DNA from 4 places in the Massilia sp. UBA6681 genome. Region 4 is predicted to be linked to each of the others. Evidence: predicted binding sites of a transcription regulator. Region 4 holds the regulator's gene; each other region holds the start of a gene.
What was found. Region 4 encodes LexA, which represses DNA repair genes until DNA is damaged. Its sites were predicted from a motif close to ACTGTATNNNNATACAGT; they were not measured.
Positions count from the first base shown of each region.

Region 1: the regulator LexA is predicted to act here: its motif matches at 2,118-2,135, upstream of B2R83_RS10250 (ATP-dependent helicase).
Region 2: the regulator LexA is predicted to act here: its motif matches at 1,829-1,846, upstream of B2R83_RS17400 (error-prone DNA polymerase).
Region 3: the regulator LexA is predicted to act here: its motif matches at 2,343-2,360, upstream of B2R83_RS11710 (putative DNA modification/repair radical SAM protein).

Region 1 covers NZ_DKJX01000063.1:2,371-6,459, forward strand. The annotation lists gene fghA (S-formylglutathione hydrolase) at 1-255, opposite strand, end outside; gene B2R83_RS10235 (chromate transporter) at 316-894, opposite strand; gene B2R83_RS10240 (chromate transporter) at 891-1,475, opposite strand; gene B2R83_RS10245 (hypothetical protein) at 1,526-1,702, opposite strand; gene B2R83_RS10250 (ATP-dependent helicase) at 2,172-4,089, shown strand, end outside.
Region 2 covers NZ_DKJX01000096.1:13,735-17,823, reverse strand. The annotation lists gene B2R83_RS17415 (M61 family metallopeptidase) at 1-264, opposite strand, end outside; gene B2R83_RS17410 (RcnB family protein) at 429-896, opposite strand; gene B2R83_RS17405 (PhzF family phenazine biosynthesis protein) at 999-1,793, opposite strand; gene B2R83_RS17400 (error-prone DNA polymerase) at 1,905-4,089, shown strand, end outside.
Region 3 covers NZ_DKJX01000070.1:55,727-59,815, forward strand. The annotation lists gene B2R83_RS11705 (M16 family metallopeptidase) at 1-2,215, shown strand, start outside; gene B2R83_RS11710 (putative DNA modification/repair radical SAM protein) at 2,373-3,602, shown strand; gene B2R83_RS11715 (UdgX family uracil-DNA binding protein) at 3,599-4,089, shown strand, end outside.
Region 4 covers NZ_DKJX01000127.1:29,284-33,372, reverse strand. The annotation lists gene B2R83_RS23515 (cystathionine gamma-synthase family protein) at 1-1,128, shown strand, start outside; gene B2R83_RS23510 (tetratricopeptide repeat protein) at 1,230-1,964, shown strand; gene lexA (transcriptional repressor LexA) at 2,001-2,633, opposite strand; gene rpsF (30S ribosomal protein S6) at 2,907-3,293, shown strand; gene priB (primosomal replication protein N) at 3,322-3,612, shown strand; gene rpsR (30S ribosomal protein S18) at 3,655-3,945, shown strand; gene rplI (50S ribosomal protein L9) at 3,983-4,089, shown strand, end outside.

The DNA of each region.
Region 1 (4,089 bases), on a different contig from region 4:
GCGCGGGCTGGTATCGGGCGTGACCAGGATCAGGCCTTCCTGCGCCGCCACGCGCTGGGCGCCGGCCTTGATCATGAAAGTCTCTTCGGTGCAGGTCAGGCCGGCGAGGTAGAACAGGACAGGCAGGCGCTTGCCTTCGGCGCCGGGCGGCAGGTAGACGGAAAAGCGCATCGGCAGGCCGATGGCGGTCGAATCGAAGCGGTAGAAGCGCTGGACGCCGCCGAAGCAGGCATGTTCGCTGAGAAGTTCGAGCATGGGTTCGCTGGATGAGTGGCTAATTGCGCAAGTATGCCCTGTGGCGTCCCGGCTTGCCAGTCAGACGAGTCCGAGCGCGCCGAGCAGGGCGCCGGCGCCCAGCATCCACAGCAGGTGCAGGCGGGTACGCCAGATGAGCAGGCAGGATAGCAGGGCCAGCAGCCAGGCCGGCCAGCTGCTCTTGCCAGACCCGGCGCCGGCGAGCAGCCAGCTGGTGGCCAGCAGCATGCCGATCACGATCGGTGCCAGCCCCAAGCGAAAGGCGCGCACCGCGCGCAACTCGCGGTTGCGGTGTCCCCACTGCGCGATGTGGTAGTTGAGGATGGAGGAGGGCAGCAGGATGCCGGCCATGGTCAGCGCCACGCCGCCCAGGGCGACGCCGAGGCTGCCGGTGTTCATGCCCAGGTGCCAGCCCATCAGCGCGACGAACAGCACGTTGGGACCCGGGGCCGCCTGCGCCAGCGCGATCGCATCGCTGAACTGCGATTGGGCCAGCCAGCCCTTGTCTTCGACCAGGAAGCGCTGCATGTCGGCGCTGACCGAGATCGCGCCGCCGAACTGCATCAGCGACAGCATCAGGAAATGGACGAACAGGCTGAGCCAGTCGTGCCATCCCAGAACGAGTGGAGCTGCCGTCATCGCAGCCTGCGCCAGGCCAGCACGCAGCCGAGCGCACCCAGGGTGGGCAGCACCCAGACCAGCGGCGCACGCAGCCAGGCCAGCAAGGCGAAGGCGGCCGCAGCGATCCCGACCGAGCAGGGAAGCGGGATCGGGTTCCTGGCCAGCGCGCTCGACAGCTTCAGGCCGGTGGCGGCGATCAGGCCGGCGGACACGGCCGCCATGCCGCGCAGCGCGCCGGCCACCGCGGGATGGTCCGCATACTGCGCGTGAAAGGCCGCCAGCACCAGCACCAGCAAGAGCGGCAAGGCCAGCAGGCCGGCGACCGCGGCCGCGGCGCCGGGCAGCCCGAACCAGCGCGCCCCGATCATGATCGACAGGTTGAGCACGTTGGGCCCGGGCATGATCTGCGCCACGGCCCAGTCCTCGATGAATTCTTCCTGCGTCAGCCAGCGCTTGCGCTCGACGATCTCACGCTGGACGACCGCCAGCACCCCGCCGAAGCCTTGCAGGGCAAGGACGGTGAAGGAGACGAACAGGTCGGCCAGCGAGGTGGGCCGGGGACGGTCCGGATCGGGGGCGGCGGGAGGCGGAACGCGCATCCCCGGATTATCGCCGGGCCGGCGCCCGCCTGTCCACGCGGTGCAGGCGCTCAGCCGCCGCCGATACCCCGCATGACCTTGCCGCTGCCGCCGCAGTTGGAGCAGGGCCGGCCATCGGACAGCTTGCCGGTGCCGGCGCAGGCTTCGCAGACGTCTTCTCCGGCGCCGGGCGTACCGGGTTCCGCTTCGTCGCCGGGATTCAGGTCGGGATCGGGTTGCATGCTCATGGCGTCCTCACAGTGGTTGGTCACGCGGCCATTGTAGGCGGCGCAGGCGGGAGACGGCGCAGCGCTGGACGCTGAGGCGAGCCGGGCTTATACACAAAAATTGCCGTAAAATAATTTTGTGCGCGTCCGTTCCCCTTGCGCGACAGCTGCGCGTAAACCCTTGATTTGTGGGGCTATCGCGATTGCCTTCCCAATAGGCAAATTGTTGAAAGCCGCACGGATGGCCGCATTCGGCGTGTCAAGCCCCCGCTTTTCCACATAGTTATTCACAGACTTTGTGGATATCAGGAAAACTTTTTAATTATTAACTACTTAGCATGTCTTCTGCATGTAATCCATGACCTGACGCCGGGCAAAATGTGGATTCAATCGTGCGCGGGCTTGACTCTTCATTTCTTGAGGCTTGCGGAAGAGAACTGGATAAATGTACAGTATGGCATTTGCCGCCGCCATTTCCTTGTGTACCCCCATGTCCGCCGTACTCCAGCAGTCCGCCCCAGATGATCCCTTCGCCGGCCTGAATGCCGAACAGCGCGCCGCGGTCGAGCACGACATCGGCGCCGCCAGCGTGCGGCCGCTGCTGGTGGTGGCCGGGGCGGGTTCGGGCAAGACCAATACGCTGGCGCACCGCGTCGCGCGCCTGATCCAGCTGGGTGCCGATCCCCAGCGCATCCTGCTGCTGACGTTTTCGCGGCGTGCGGCGGGTGAGATGAGCCAGCGCGCCAGCGGCGTGCTGCAGCGCCTGCTCGGCAAGGGTGGCAGCGCCAACGCGGCCCAGCTGAGCCTGCCCTGGGCCGGCACCTTCCATGCGATCGGCGCCCGCCTGCTGCGCGAGTACGCCGGCCGCATCGGCCTGGACGAATCCTTCACCATCCACGACCGCGGCGACTCGGAAGACCTGATGGGACTGGTGCGCCACGAAATCGGCCTGTCGCATACGGAAAAGCGCTTTCCGCTGAAGGGCACCTGCCTGTCGATCTATTCGCGGGTGGTCAACAGCCGCGAGCCATTGGAGGCGGTGCTGCAGTCCACCTTCCCCTGGTGCAGCGAGTGGGAAGGGCAGCTGAAAACCCTGTTCGGCGCCTACGTCGACGCCAAGCAGGAGCAGAACGTGCTGGATTACGACGACCTGCTGCTGTTCTGGTCCGAGATGGCGAGCGACCCGGAGCTGGGCCCGGAGCTGGGCGCCCGGTTCGACCACGTGCTGGTCGACGAGTACCAAGACACCAACCGCCTGCAGGCGGCGATCATCACCGGCATGAAGCCCGGCGGCGAGGGCGTGATGGTGGTCGGCGACGATGCCCAGTCGATCTATGCCTTCCGCGGCGCCACCGTGCGCAACATCCTCGACTTCCCGAAGCAGTTTTCGCAGCCGGCCCAGGTCATCACGCTGGAACGCAACTACCGCTCGACCCAGCCGATCCTGGACGCTTCCAACGCCGTCATCGCCGCCGCCCGCGAACGCCACGCCAAGACGCTGTGGACCGACAAGGTCTCCAGCCTCAAGCCGCAACTGGTCCTGATCCCGGACGAGGCCGAACAGGCGCGCTGGGCCTGCCGCCGCATCCTAGAACACCGCGAAGCCGGCATCGCCCTGAAATCGCAGGCGGTGCTGTTCCGCGCGGCCAGCCACAGCGCCGCGCTGGAGCTGGAGCTGATGCGTCGCAACATCCCCTTCGTGAAGTTCGGCGGCCTGAAGTTCCTGGAAGCGGCCCACATCAAGGACGTGCTGGCGGTGCTGCGCTTCGCCCAGAACCCGAACGGGCGCATGGCGGGTTTTCGTGTGGCCCAACTGATCCCGGGGATCGGCCCGGCGACCGCCACCCGCCTGCTGGATGCGGTGGGCGAGGCCGCCGACCCGCTGGCGGCGGTGGAAGCCTTCGCCGCGCCGGGCAAGAGTCTCGAGGACTGGGCCGCCTTCAGCGCACTGTACCGGCGCCTGCGCACGCCGGGACTGCGCTGGCCGGCCGACATCGAGCTGGTCAAGCAATGGTACTTGCCGCACCTGGAACGCATGTACGACGACGCGCAGGTGCGCGCCGCCGACGTCGAGCAGCTCAGCGCGCTGGCCGGCGGGCACGCGACGCGCGAGAGCTTCCTGGCCGAGATCACGCTCGACCCGCCGGAAGCCACCAGCGACCGCGCAGGCAGCCCGCTGCTCGACGAAGACTACCTGATCCTGTCGACCATCCATTCCGCCAAGGGACAGGAGTGGAAATCGGTGACGGTATTGAACGTGGTGGACGGCTGCATTCCGTCGGACATGAGTACCGGGAACAACGACGACATCGAAGAAGAGCGACGCCTGCTCTATGTGGCCATGACGCGCGCCCGCGAACACCTGCACCTGGTGCTGCCGAACCGCTTCTTCATCAAGCAGCAGGCCC
Region 2 (4,089 bases), on a different contig from region 4:
CGGCAGCGGCTGACCCTTGGCGTCGAAGGCCTTGAACAGGCGCACGCCGTTAGCGAGGTTGAGCATGTTGTAGCGGCCGGTGCGCCAGTTCGGCATGTGCACGTCGAGCGTGGTGCCGGCGGCCGCCGGGAAGGTGGCGCGCACTTCGGCCAGGTGCTGTGCCGCATCGGTAATGCGCAGCTGGTAATCGACGTCGGCGCGTGCGGTGGCACTGGCGCCGAGCAGGATCAAGGGGAGGGCGTAGGTCAGGAGTTGTGGTTTCATGTCCGCAGGATGGATGAGCTCCGGTAGAGCGTGCGCGGAAGTGTATACCAGCTCGCGGACGGGGGACAGCCCTTGCTGGCAGCGTCAATACGGCCTGGCCATGCGAAAAAAGGCCGCGCCCTGTTACAGGGGCGCGGCCTTTCCGGGACTGATCCGGTGTCGTGTCAGTTGCTCAGCAAGACCTGTGCGATCAGACCGGTGGCGATGGCGGCCAGGATGTAGTCGTTACCGGCGCGGACCCAGTGGTGGCCGCGCGGCGGCGCGCTCAGGTGGCGGTCGCGCCAGTCGGTGACGACGTAGCGGCTGTCGCGGTATTCCTTGCTCAGGTGCTGGCCGCGGCGCAGGTCGTGGCGCGGTCCGGCGCCGCGCCGGTCGTCGCGATGGAACTGGCGGGCGTCGTAGTAGCGATCATGATTGCGGTCGTTGGCGCGCTGGTTGGCGTTGCCGCGTGGGCCGTCATGGCGGTCATTGTCATAGCGGCCGTTGTCATGCTTGTCGCCACGGCGGCTGTCCTGCCCATAGGCGTTGCCGTTGCGGCCGTCGTGGCCATGGTCGCCGCGCTGGGCGAACGCGCTGCCGCTGGCAGTCAGGGTAAGGGCGATCAGTGCCGATGCGATCAAACGTGGTTTCATGCTGTTCTCCTGGTGACGCGGTGTGCTTTCGCGATGTGTCCATTACACCGCAAACCGGGCCGGACAGGTGAAGCCAGGCAGTAAGGAATGCTACCAAACGTATCAGGGCCGCCCGGTCGATTCAATGAGCGCGGCCGGCTCCGTGCGGCCGCCGACCAGGATGGCCCCGTCTTCTGCCCGGGTCCTGATGATGCATGAATGGCCGGTGGCGCGTCCCTGTCTCAGTACGATGCCATGTCCCAGCAGCGCGGTGAGCGCACCCGCCGCCACGCCGGTGGCACTGTCTTCCAGGGCCGGGTCGAGATGGTTGAAGTTGCGGCCTTCGAAGCGGCCGTCGGGAAGGCGGCACCAGGCATAGATGCCGTTGATGCCGGCCTTCTTGCTCCATGCCGTGATCGCTTCCAGGTCCGGCCGCAGGCCAAGCAGAGTGGCGGAGTCCGGCACCTCGACCAGCAGCTTCGGGCTGCCGACCGAAGCAACGCGCGGCGGCGATGCCGGCACGAAGCCGGGCGCCGCGAGCAAGTGCTCCAGCAAGCCGCTTGCCAGCACCGGCTGCGCCACTTCCTGCGCCTGCAGGCGAACATAGAAGGCATGATCGCCGCGCAGCAGCGTGAGCCGCTGGCCGCGCATCGCCGTCGTCACCGAAAGCAGGGCGGCATCGGGATGGCGCCCGAACAGCACGTGCGCCACGGCCAGCGTGGCGTGCAGGCACAGCGGGCTGCGCATGTGCGGGTAATAGAAATCGACCACCTCGCCGTCGAGGAAGACGCAGGTGGTGTTGCGTGCTCGCGCCAGCGCGCGGCGTGCTTCCTCGCTCGAATGGCCGCCTTCGATGACGAGGGCCGGGTTGCCGTCGCCGGCATGTTCGCCAAAACAGCGCAGTACACGAATCTGCATGCGTTTCTCCTTGTCGAGCGGGAAGTCTCGGTTATACTGTGTTTTTATACAGTATTGCCGGTTTGTCCAGCATTGTATCCCGTTCGCCCCGCTTTTGTCCGTCCTCTGCCGATGACCGATCCGCTTTCACCGCCACCACAGGTTTTGCCTCCGTATGCGGAGCTGTTCTGCCTGTCGAACTTCTCCTTCCTCGAAGGAGCCTCGCATGCGGAGGAACTGGTGGCGCGCGCGGTCCAGCTCGATTATTTTGCCCTGGCGCTGACCGACGAATGCTCGCTGGCCGGGGTGGTGCGCGCCCATGCCGAGGCCAAGAAGGCCGGCCTGCACCTGGTGATCGGCGCCCACTTCCACCTGAAGAACCCGGACGGCAGCCCGGCGCTGTCGCTGCTGCTGCTGGCCAAGAACCGCAACGGCTACGGCAACCTTGCGGAGCTGATCACCCTGGGCCGCACCCGCAGCGAAAAAGGGACCTACTTTCTCACGCCGGACGACCTGGCCCGGCCCGCGCCCGCGTACGCGCACCTGAAGCACATGCCCGACTGCCTGGCGATCCTGCTCCCCGCTTATCCCTCGCACGAAGCGGCGGACGTCGACCGCCTGCACGGGCAAGCCGCCTGGATGGCGAGCACCTTCCCGGGCCGCGCCTGGCTCGGCCTGGTCCTGCTGCACCGCGCCTTCGACGAACCGCACCGCGAGGCGGTGGAAGAGGTGGGCTGGCAGCACGGCCTGCCGATCACGGCGCTCGGCCACGTGGTGATGCACGTGCGCTCACGTAAACCCCTGCAGGACACGCTCACCGCCACCCGCCTGAAGAAGCCGGTGGCCGAATGCGGTTATGGCCTGGCCCAGAACGCCGAGCAGCACCTGCGGTCGCGCCTGCGCCTGGCCAACATCTACGGCCGCGAGGCATTGGCCGAGACGCTGCGCATCGCGCGCCTGTGCACCTTCTCGCTGGATGAGCTGCGCTACGAATATCCCGACGAAGTGATCCCGCCCGGCATGGATGCCACCAGCTTCCTGCGCCAGGAAACCTATATCGGCGCGCACCGGCGCTTCCGCGAGGGCATCCCGGCCAAGGTGCAGGCGCAGATCGAGCACGAACTCGGGCTCATCGCCGAGATGAAGTACGAACATTACTTCCTCACCGTGTACGACATCGTGCGCTTCGCGCGCTCGCAACACATCCTGTGCCAGGGGCGCGGCTCGGCCGCCAATTCCGCGGTGTGCTACTGCCTCGGCATCACCGAGGTCGACCCGGCGCGCGCCAGCCTGCTGTTCGAACGCTTCATCTCGAAGGAGCGCAACGAGCCGCCCGACATCGACGTCGACTTCGAACACCAGCGCCGCGAGGAAGTCATCCAGTACATCTACCGGAAATACGGGCGCGAGCGCGCGGCGCTGGCCGCGGTGGTGATCAGCTACCGTCCCAAGAGCGCACTGCGCGACAGCGGGCGCGCGCTCGGCATCGACCTGGCCATCGTCGAGAAGGTGGCCAAGACCCACCACTGGTTCGACAGCCGCGCCGATTTGCTGGGACGCCTGGCGGAGGCGGGACTGGACCCGGAATCGCGCCTGGCGCAGCAGTGGGCCACGCTGGCCGACAAGCTGCTGAACTTCCCGCGCCACCTGTCGCAGCACCCGGGCGGCTTCGTCATCGCGCGCGGCAAATTGTCGCGCCTGGTGCCGATCGAGAACGCCACCATGGCGGAGCGCAGCGTCATCCAGTGGGACAAGAACGACCTCGAAGAACTCGGCCTGATGAAGGTCGACGTGCTGGCGCTGGGCATGCTGTCGATGATGCGGCGCGGCCTCGAACTGGTGGGCCAGCGCTACGGCAACCTGTTCGAGATGCAGGACATCCCGCCCGACGACAGCGCCACCTACGACATGATCTGCGCGGCCGACACCGTGGGCGTGTTCCAGATCGAGTCGCGCGCCCAGATGAGCATGTTGCCGCGCATGCGCCCGCGCCGCTTCTATGATCTGGTAATCGAGGTGGCCGTGGTGCGCCCCGGCCCGATCCAGGGCGGCATGGTGCATCCTTATTTGCGACGCAGGCAGGGCCTGGAGCCGATCCACTATCCGAGTCCGGAAATGAAGGTGGCGCTCGAGCGCACCCTGGGCGTGCCGATCTTCCAGGAGCAGGTGATGCAGGTGGCGATCCTCGGCGCCGGCTTCACGCCGGGCGAGGCCGACCAGCTGCGGCGCGCGATGGCGGCCTGGAAGCGCAAGGGCGGGCTCGAAAAATACTACGACCGCATCGTGCGCGGCATGCTGGAGCGCGGCTACACGCTGG
Region 3 (4,089 bases), on a different contig from region 4:
AATCTCGGCCAAGATGTACCCGTACTCGCATCCCTACTCGTGGTCGACCATCGGCTACATGGAAGACCTGCAGGCCGCCTCGCTGGAGGACATCAAGGAGTGGTACCGCACCTACTACGGCCCGAACAACGCGGTGATCTCGCTGGCCGGCGACATCACGCCGGAACGCGCCTATGAGCTGGTAAACAAGTACTTCGGCGCGATCCCGCCGGGCCCGCCGCTGCCGCGCACCGAGAAATGGATCCCCCAGCTGGACCGCAACATCCGCGACGAGATGGAAGACCACGTGCCGCAGGTGCGCATCTACCGCAGCTGGCATACCTCTTCGTGGAAGGATGCCGACACCCAGCGCCTGAACCTGCTGGCCGGCGTGCTGGCCGGCTCGAAGAATGCGCGCCTGGACAAGCGCCTGGTGTACGAGAAGGGCATGGCCACCGGCGTGTCGGCCTATGTGAACGACGCGGAGCTGGGCGGCACCTTCAACCTGTCGGTCACCGTCAAGCCGGGCGTCGATCCGCTCGAGGTCGAGCGCGAGATGGAGCGCGTGGTGGCCGAGCTGCTCGACAAGGGCCCGACCGAAGCGGAACTCAAGCGCGTGAAGACCCGCGACCTGGCCGATTTCGCACGCAGCCTGGAGCGCGTGGGCGGCATGGGCGGCCGCAACGACGTGCTGGCCGAAAGCCAGACCTACGGCGGCAAGCCGGACGCCTACCTCGACCGCCTCGAGCTGTTCGCCACCAGCACCCCGGCGGACGTCAAGACTGCCGCCAACCGCTGGCTGCGCGCCAACCACTACACCATGACGGTGCGCCCTTCGGCCAAGCTGGCCGCCACCAAGTCGACCCTGGACCGCAAGCAGCTGCCCGCGCTGGGCGACGCGCCGGACGTCAAGTTCCCGGCGCTGCAGCGCGCCCAGCTGAAGAACGGCCTGAATGTCGTGCTGCTCGAGCGTCATACCGCCCCGATCGTCAACGTCTCGCTGGCGGTCGATGCCGGCGCGGCTTCCGACACCGCGGCCAAGGCCGGCGCCGCTTCGCTGGCGCTGGACCTGCTGGACAAGGGCACGAAATCGCGTGACGCCTTCGCGCTGTCGGACGCGCTGGAAAACCTGGGCGCGCGCCTGAGCACCGGCACCTCCCAGGACCAGTCGCTGGTGCGCCTGCAGGCGACCAGCGCCAACCTGACGCCTTCGCTGGCCCTGATGGCTGAAGCCGCGCTGAGCCCGAGCTTCCCGCAAGACCAGTTCGCGCTGTCGAAGAGCCGCCGCATCGCCGCCATCGGCCAGGAAAAGGCCCAGCCGAACAGCCTGGCCCTGCGCCTGATCCCGTCGCTGCTGTACGGAGCCGAGCATGCCTACGGCAAGCCGGCCTCCGGTTTCGAAGGCAGCGTGCAAAGCCTGAGCCGCGACGACCTGATGGCATGGCACGGCACCTGGTTCAAGCCGGGCAGCGCCACCATCATCGTCGCCGGCGACACCACCATGGACAAGCTGCTGCCGGCGCTGGAAGCGAGCTTCGGCAAGTGGCAGCAGGGCAGCGCCCCGGCCAAGCAGATGGCCACCGTGCCGGCGACCCGGGGCAAGCGCCTGATCCTGGTGGACAAGCCGGACGCGCCGCAGTCGACCATCGTCGCGACCCACGTCTCGCAGGCCAACGGCCAGCCGGAAGACCTGGCGATGGAGCCGGTGATGACCAACTTCGGCGGCATCGCGACCTCGCGCCTGAACCGCAACCTGCGCCTGGACAAGCACTGGAGCTACGGCACCCAGGCCCGCCTGCCGGACGTGCGCGGCCAGCGTCCGTTCTACATCATCGCGCCGGTGCAGACCGACAAGACGGTCGAGGCGATGCGGGAGGTAGCCAAGGAACTGCGCGGCGTGGCCGGCGAGCGTCCGCTGGTGGGTACCGAGTACGAGAGCATCATGCGCAACATGACGTCGCGCCTGCCGGGCCGCTTCTCCACCCTCGCCGCGCTGGAAGCGGCAGGGCTGGACGCCGTCAACCTGGGCCTGGCGGACGACTACTGGACCAAGTACGCGTCGAACGTGCGCGCGCTCAAGCCGGAGCAGCTCGCAAGCGCATCGTCGAAGTTCATCAAGCCGGATGAGGCGGTGTGGATGGTGATCGGCGACCTGCGCAAGATCGAGGCGGGCGTGCGCTCGCTCGGTTGGGGCGAGGTGAGCGTGGTCGATGCGGACGGCAAGCCGATTCGTTGATGTGAGCTTGCTTTAGTGGAAAGCCCGGTCCCGTGACCGGGCTTTTTTTCGTCTCGTCCCAGCTTTGAACCGCCAATCGGCGTGCACAGTTGACCCGGCTCGCCTGTGCATACGCGCGCGATAGTATACTGTATGCCCATACAGTTCAATGCGTGCGATGGAACTCAACGACAAACTGGAAATCCTGGCCGACGCCGCGAAATACGACGCGTCCTGCGCCAGCAGTGGCGCGCCGAAGCGTTCGTCCGAGGACAAGGACGGCTTCGGCGCCACCACCGGCATGGGCATCTGCCACAGCTACACCCCGGACGGCCGCTGCGTCTCGCTGCTCAAGATCCTGCTCACCAATTTCTGCATCTACGACTGCCAGTACTGCATCAACCGCCGCAGCTCCAACGTGCCGCGCGCGCGCTTCTCGGTCGAAGAGGTGGTCAAGCTCACCCATGATTTCTACGTCCGCAACTACATCGACGGCCTGTTCCTGAGTTCGGGCATCATTCAGTCGGCCGACTACACCATGGAGCAGTTGGTGGCGGTGGCGCGCCAGCTGCGCGAAGTGCACAAGTTCCGCGGCTACATCCACCTCAAGACCATTCCCGACGCCGACCCGCTCCTCATCGAAGAGGCGGGGCGCTGGGCGGACCGCCTGTCGGTCAACATCGAGCTGCCGACCCACGACAGCGTGACCCGCCTGGCGCCGGAAAAGAACGTCCACACCATCAAGCTGGCGATGGGCTCGATCCGCCGCAAGCTCGACGAGAAGGCGGAAGAACCGAAGGCGCCGAACTTCGCGCCGGCCGGGCAGAGCACGCAAATGATCGTCGGCGCCGACGCCAGCGACGACCACACCATCCTGAACACCGCCGAAACGCTGTATGGCAGTTATAAACTCAAGCGCGTGTACTACTCGGCCTTCAGCCCGATCCCGCAAAGCCCCAAGAGCGTGCCGCTAGCGCCCCCGCCGCTGCTGCGCGAGCACCGCCTGTACCAGGCCGACTTCCTGCTGCGCGGCTACGGCTTCACCGCGGGCGAACTGATGCCCCAATCCGGCAACCTGGCGCTCGACGTCGACCCCAAGCTGGGCTGGGCGCTCGCCAACCGCGAGCATTTTCCGATGGACCTGAACCGCGCCGACGAGACCATGATCGCGCGCGTGCCCGGCATCGGCATCCGCAACGCCAAGCGCATCGTGGAGTTGCGCCGCATCCGCCGCATCCGCTGGGAGGACCTGTCGCGCCTGCGCTGCAGCATGAAGAAGCTGGCTCCTTTCATCGTCACGGCCGACTACAAGCCGGTTCAAGGCGCGGCCAGTTCCCACCTCCTCCGGCGCCACCTGGCCGACGCGCCCGAGCAGATGAACCTGTGGCCGGAACTGCAGGCGGCATGAAGGACGCCGCCGCCAGCGCTGGAACGGGCGGCCAGCCGCTGGCGGTGAACAGCTTCGCCGAATGGCGCGACGCGGCGCGCGCGCTGCTCAAGGCCGGCGTGCCGCCCGAAGCGGCCAGCTGGGGCACGCTTGACGGCGGCGACCTGTTCTCGGGTGCGCCGGCCGCGCCCGGGCCGATCGATAATGGCGGCACCCGATTGCAAGAAGCGCAATCGCCAGGACCGCCGGCCGCACGCGTGCCCCGATCGCTGCTGGAGATGCTGCAGAAAGCCGCGTGCTTCCGCGCCCCTGACCGCTGGGCTTTCCTGTACCGCGTGCTGTGGCGCTGGACGCATGGCGAGCACGATGTGCAGTCGCCCGCCGATCCGGACGGCAGCCGCCTGCACGGCATGGTCAAGGCGGTGCGCCGCGAGGAGCACGACATGCATGCCTACATCCGATTCCGCGAGCGTCCGCTCGATGCCGGCGACCCGCGCTTCGTCGCCTG
Region 4 (4,089 bases):
TACAACGATGCGCGCCAGCTGGCCTCGGTCTTCCAGGGCAAGGAACCGGGCTTCCGCTACGGCCGCCAGGGCAACCCGACCGTTAGCGCGCTCGAAGACAAGATCAGCAAGATGGAAGACGGCGTCGGCACGATCTGTTTCGCGACCGGCATGGGCGCCATCGGCGCGCTGTTCCAGGGCCTGCTGAGGGCGGGCGACCATATCGTCTCCTCGTCCTTCCTGTTCGGGAACACCAACAGCCTGTGGCAGACGGTGGCAGCCCAGGGCGTGGCGGTGGACTTCGTCGATGCCACCGAGGTCGCCAACGTGGAAGCAGTGCTCCGGCCCGATACCCGCATGGTGTTCGTCGAGACCATCGCCAACCCGCGCACCCAGGTGGCGGACCTGGCGCGCATCGGCCAGCTGTGCCGCGAACGCGGCATCCTGTACGTGGTCGACAACACCATGACCACGCCCTGGCTGTTCCGCCCGAAGGCGGTGGGGGCGGGCCTGGTGGTCAATTCGCTGACCAAGTCGATCGGCGGCCACGGCATCGCGCTGGGCGGCGCCCTGACCGACACCGGCCTGTTCGACTGGAGCGCCTATCCGCATATCGCGGCCAACTTCCGCAAGCAGCCGCTAGCTGCCCAGGGCCTGGCCCAGCTGCGCGCCAAGGCCCTGCGCGACTTCGGTGCGGCCCTCGGGCCGGAAGCGGCGCACCACATCGCAGTGGGCGCCGAGACGCTGGCGCTGCGCATGGAACGCACCAGCGCGAATGCGCTGGCGCTGGCGCAGATGCTGGAGCTTGATGAGCGCGTGGCGGCTGTGCACTACCCGGGACTGGCCTCGCATCCGCAGAACGGCATTACGCAGGAGCTGTTCCGGGCCGGCGGTTCGCTGATGAGCTTCGAGCTGCTTGATAGTATCGACCCCTTCGACTACCTGAACCGCCTGAAGCTCGGCATCCCGGCCAGCAACCTGGGCGACACCCGCACCCTGGTGATCCCGGTGGCGCACACGATCTTCTTCGAGATGGGCGCGGAGCGGCGCGCCAGCATGGGCATCGCCGAGTCCCTGATCCGCGTCTCGGTGGGCATCGAGGATACCGAGGACCTGCTGGCGGACTTCCGCCAGGCGCTCGAGGCGTAAGCAGAATCGGCAGCCCTGGGCTGCCGATTTTGTTTCAGCGGTTGAGCAGGGCGGCACATTGCCGCTATCATGGGATTTCCTTTTACCTCAGCCATCTGCCCATGAAGACCAAGCTGTTCCTTGCATCCCTGCTGCTGTGCGGCGCCGCCTTTGCCGGCGAGCTGGAAGACGCCAATGCCCTGTTCGAGAAGAAGGACTACGCGGGCGCGATGAAGATCTACACCAAGCTGGCCAATGCCGGCAATCCGGCCGCGCAGCAGGCGCTGGGCCAAATGTATTTCTACGGCGAAGCAGGGGAGGTGGACGAAGCCAGGGCTGTCGATCTGTTCAAGAAATCCGCCGCCAAGGGCAACAAGGTCGCGATCGCCTCGCTCGAGCTGATCGAGCAGCGCGTCAAGCGCCGCAAGGACATCGATTACTGGATCAAGGGCTACGACGGCGAAGACCTGAAGTCGGGCGAGTTCCGCTGCACCGCGCCGCGCATTCCCGCGATGTCGAAGGTCAATGCCGACATCGACCGCATCAGCGCGGCCGTGCAGACGTGGCAGGAGTGCTACAACAAGTACGTCACCAACCTGAACGCGTCGCTGCCGCTGACCAAGCGCGTCCCGAGCGACATCCAGAAGCTGATGAACAAGGAGGAGATGGAGAAATCGAATGCCTACCTGGCCCAGCTGCAGGAAAACCTGACCGAGGAAGCGAAGGTGGGTTCGAAGCTGGTGCTGGCGGACTACGCCGCATGGCGCTCGGCGACCGATGCCTATGTGACCGAGCACAACCAGATGGTGAAATCCGCCAAGAAGGATTCCCACTGGGCGGACAAGAAGATTCAATAAGCCGCCGCGCAAGCCGGCGGCTTGGTGGGCGCAGGCTTAATGCCAGCTGCGCATCAGGCCGACGGCCAGGCCTTCCAGCGCGAACTCGTCTTCCGGGTTCACCTGGATGACCTTGAAGTCCGGATTCTCCGGCAACAGCTCGACCAGGTTGCCGGTCTTGCGGTAGCGCTTGACCGTGACTTCTTCGCCGAGGCGGGCCACCACGATCTGGCCGTTCTTGGCGCTGTCGATCTTCTTGACGGCCAGGAAGTCGCCGTCGCAGATGCCGGCATCGCGCATCGACCAGCCCTTGACCTTCAGCAGGAAGTCGGGGCGCGCCGAGAACATGGCGGCGTCCACGGAGTAGGTGGCTTCGACGTGTTCCTGGGCCAGGATCGGCGAACCGGCGGCCACGCGGCCGACCAGCGGCAGCGACATCATGAGGGCCGCAGGCACCATCGGGACCTGTTCGACGGAGGCGCCGACCAGGCGGATGCCGCGCGAGGTGCCCGGCGAAATCTCGATGGCGCCCTTGCGCGCCAGGGCCTGCAGGTGTTCTTCGGCCGCATTGGCCGATTTGAAACCCAGCTCGGCCGCGATTTCGGCGCGGGTCGGCGGGAAGCCGGTGTTTTCGATCGCTTCCTTGATCAGGTTAAGGATCTGTTCTTGCCTTGCAGTGAGCTTGAGCATGGGTGTTTTACGGCATTAGTTGTAAGAGCAGACTGTATTTTTGTACAGTATTCTGATATGCGCAAGGGCAAACACGGGAAAACTGTAAAAAATTTGTGCAGTGCGTCCGCATTCGTGGCGCCGATGCCTGCTTTTGGCCGCCATTTGCCGGGCTGCTCCATGCCATGGGTTCCCATCCGCCGGCTTTTCAGGCTATAATCGAAGGCTTTCCCTTCCCACACTCGTCTTGACGCCGAGGTGGGCATTTGTTTAAACGTCCTCAAGGAGTGTTGCATGCGTCATTATGAAATCGTTTTTATCGTCCACCCGGACCAGAGCGAACAAGTTCCGGCGATGATCGAGCGTTACAAGACCACGGTGACCAGCCGCGGCGGTAACATCCATCGCGTGGAAGACTGGGGCCGTCGCCAGATGGCTTACCAGATCCAGAAGCTGCCGAAGGCTCACTACATCTGCATGAACATCGAGTGCGACAACGAGACCCTGGTCGAGCTGGAAACCGCATTCAAGTTCAACGATGCCGTCCTGCGTCACCTGACCGTCAAGATGAAGAAGGCCGAAACCGCACCGTCGCCGATGATGAAGTCGGTCCAGCGCGAAGACGCAGCCAAGAGCCACCGCGCAGAAGCAGCAGCCGCTGCTCCGGCCGCCGCTGCCTAAGTTTTTTCTCGGGAATTCGTAGAACGCAGTGAACCGGTTCCAGCTCATCGCGACCATCGCGGAGCGAGACGTACTGCGTTTCACCCCGGCCGGCGTCCCCATCGTGGGCGCGATCCTGATGCACGATTCGCAGCAGGTCGAGGCCGGAGTGGCAAGGCAGGTCGCGTTTGAAATCCCTGCGCTCGGCGCGGGCGAGATTTCAGGCAGGCTGGAAAGCGCCGAGCTCGGCGCCGCCTACCGCTTCGAAGGATTCCTCGCACGGAAAAACCGCAACAGCAAAGCCTTGGTGTTTCACATCATTGATTTCAGTGCCGCGTAACAGTACTCGGCCTATTTAGATTACAGATACAGGAGCCTCAAAATGGCATTCGGTAAAAAGTTCGACAAAAACAAAGCTAAAGAAAAAATGAAGCGCAAGCAGCAGAACCCGCTGTTCAAGCGCAAGAAGTTCTGCCGCTTCACCGCCGCAGGCGTGGAACAGGTGGACTACAAGGACGTCGACACCCTGAAGGACTTCGTCCAGGAAAACGGCAAGATCATGCCGGCACGTCTGACCGGTACCAAGGCGCACTACCAGCGCCAGGTCGACACCGCCATCAAGCGCGCACGCTACCTCGCGCTGCTGCCGTACACCGACCTGCACAACGCTTAAATCGCGGCACGTCAGCTAGATATCCTGGAGAAAAAATATGCAAGTTATTCTGCTCGAAAAAGTCGTCAACGTCGGTAACCTGGGCGACGTCGTCAAAGTCAAGGACGGTTACGCACGTAACTTCCTGATCCCGCAAAAAATGGC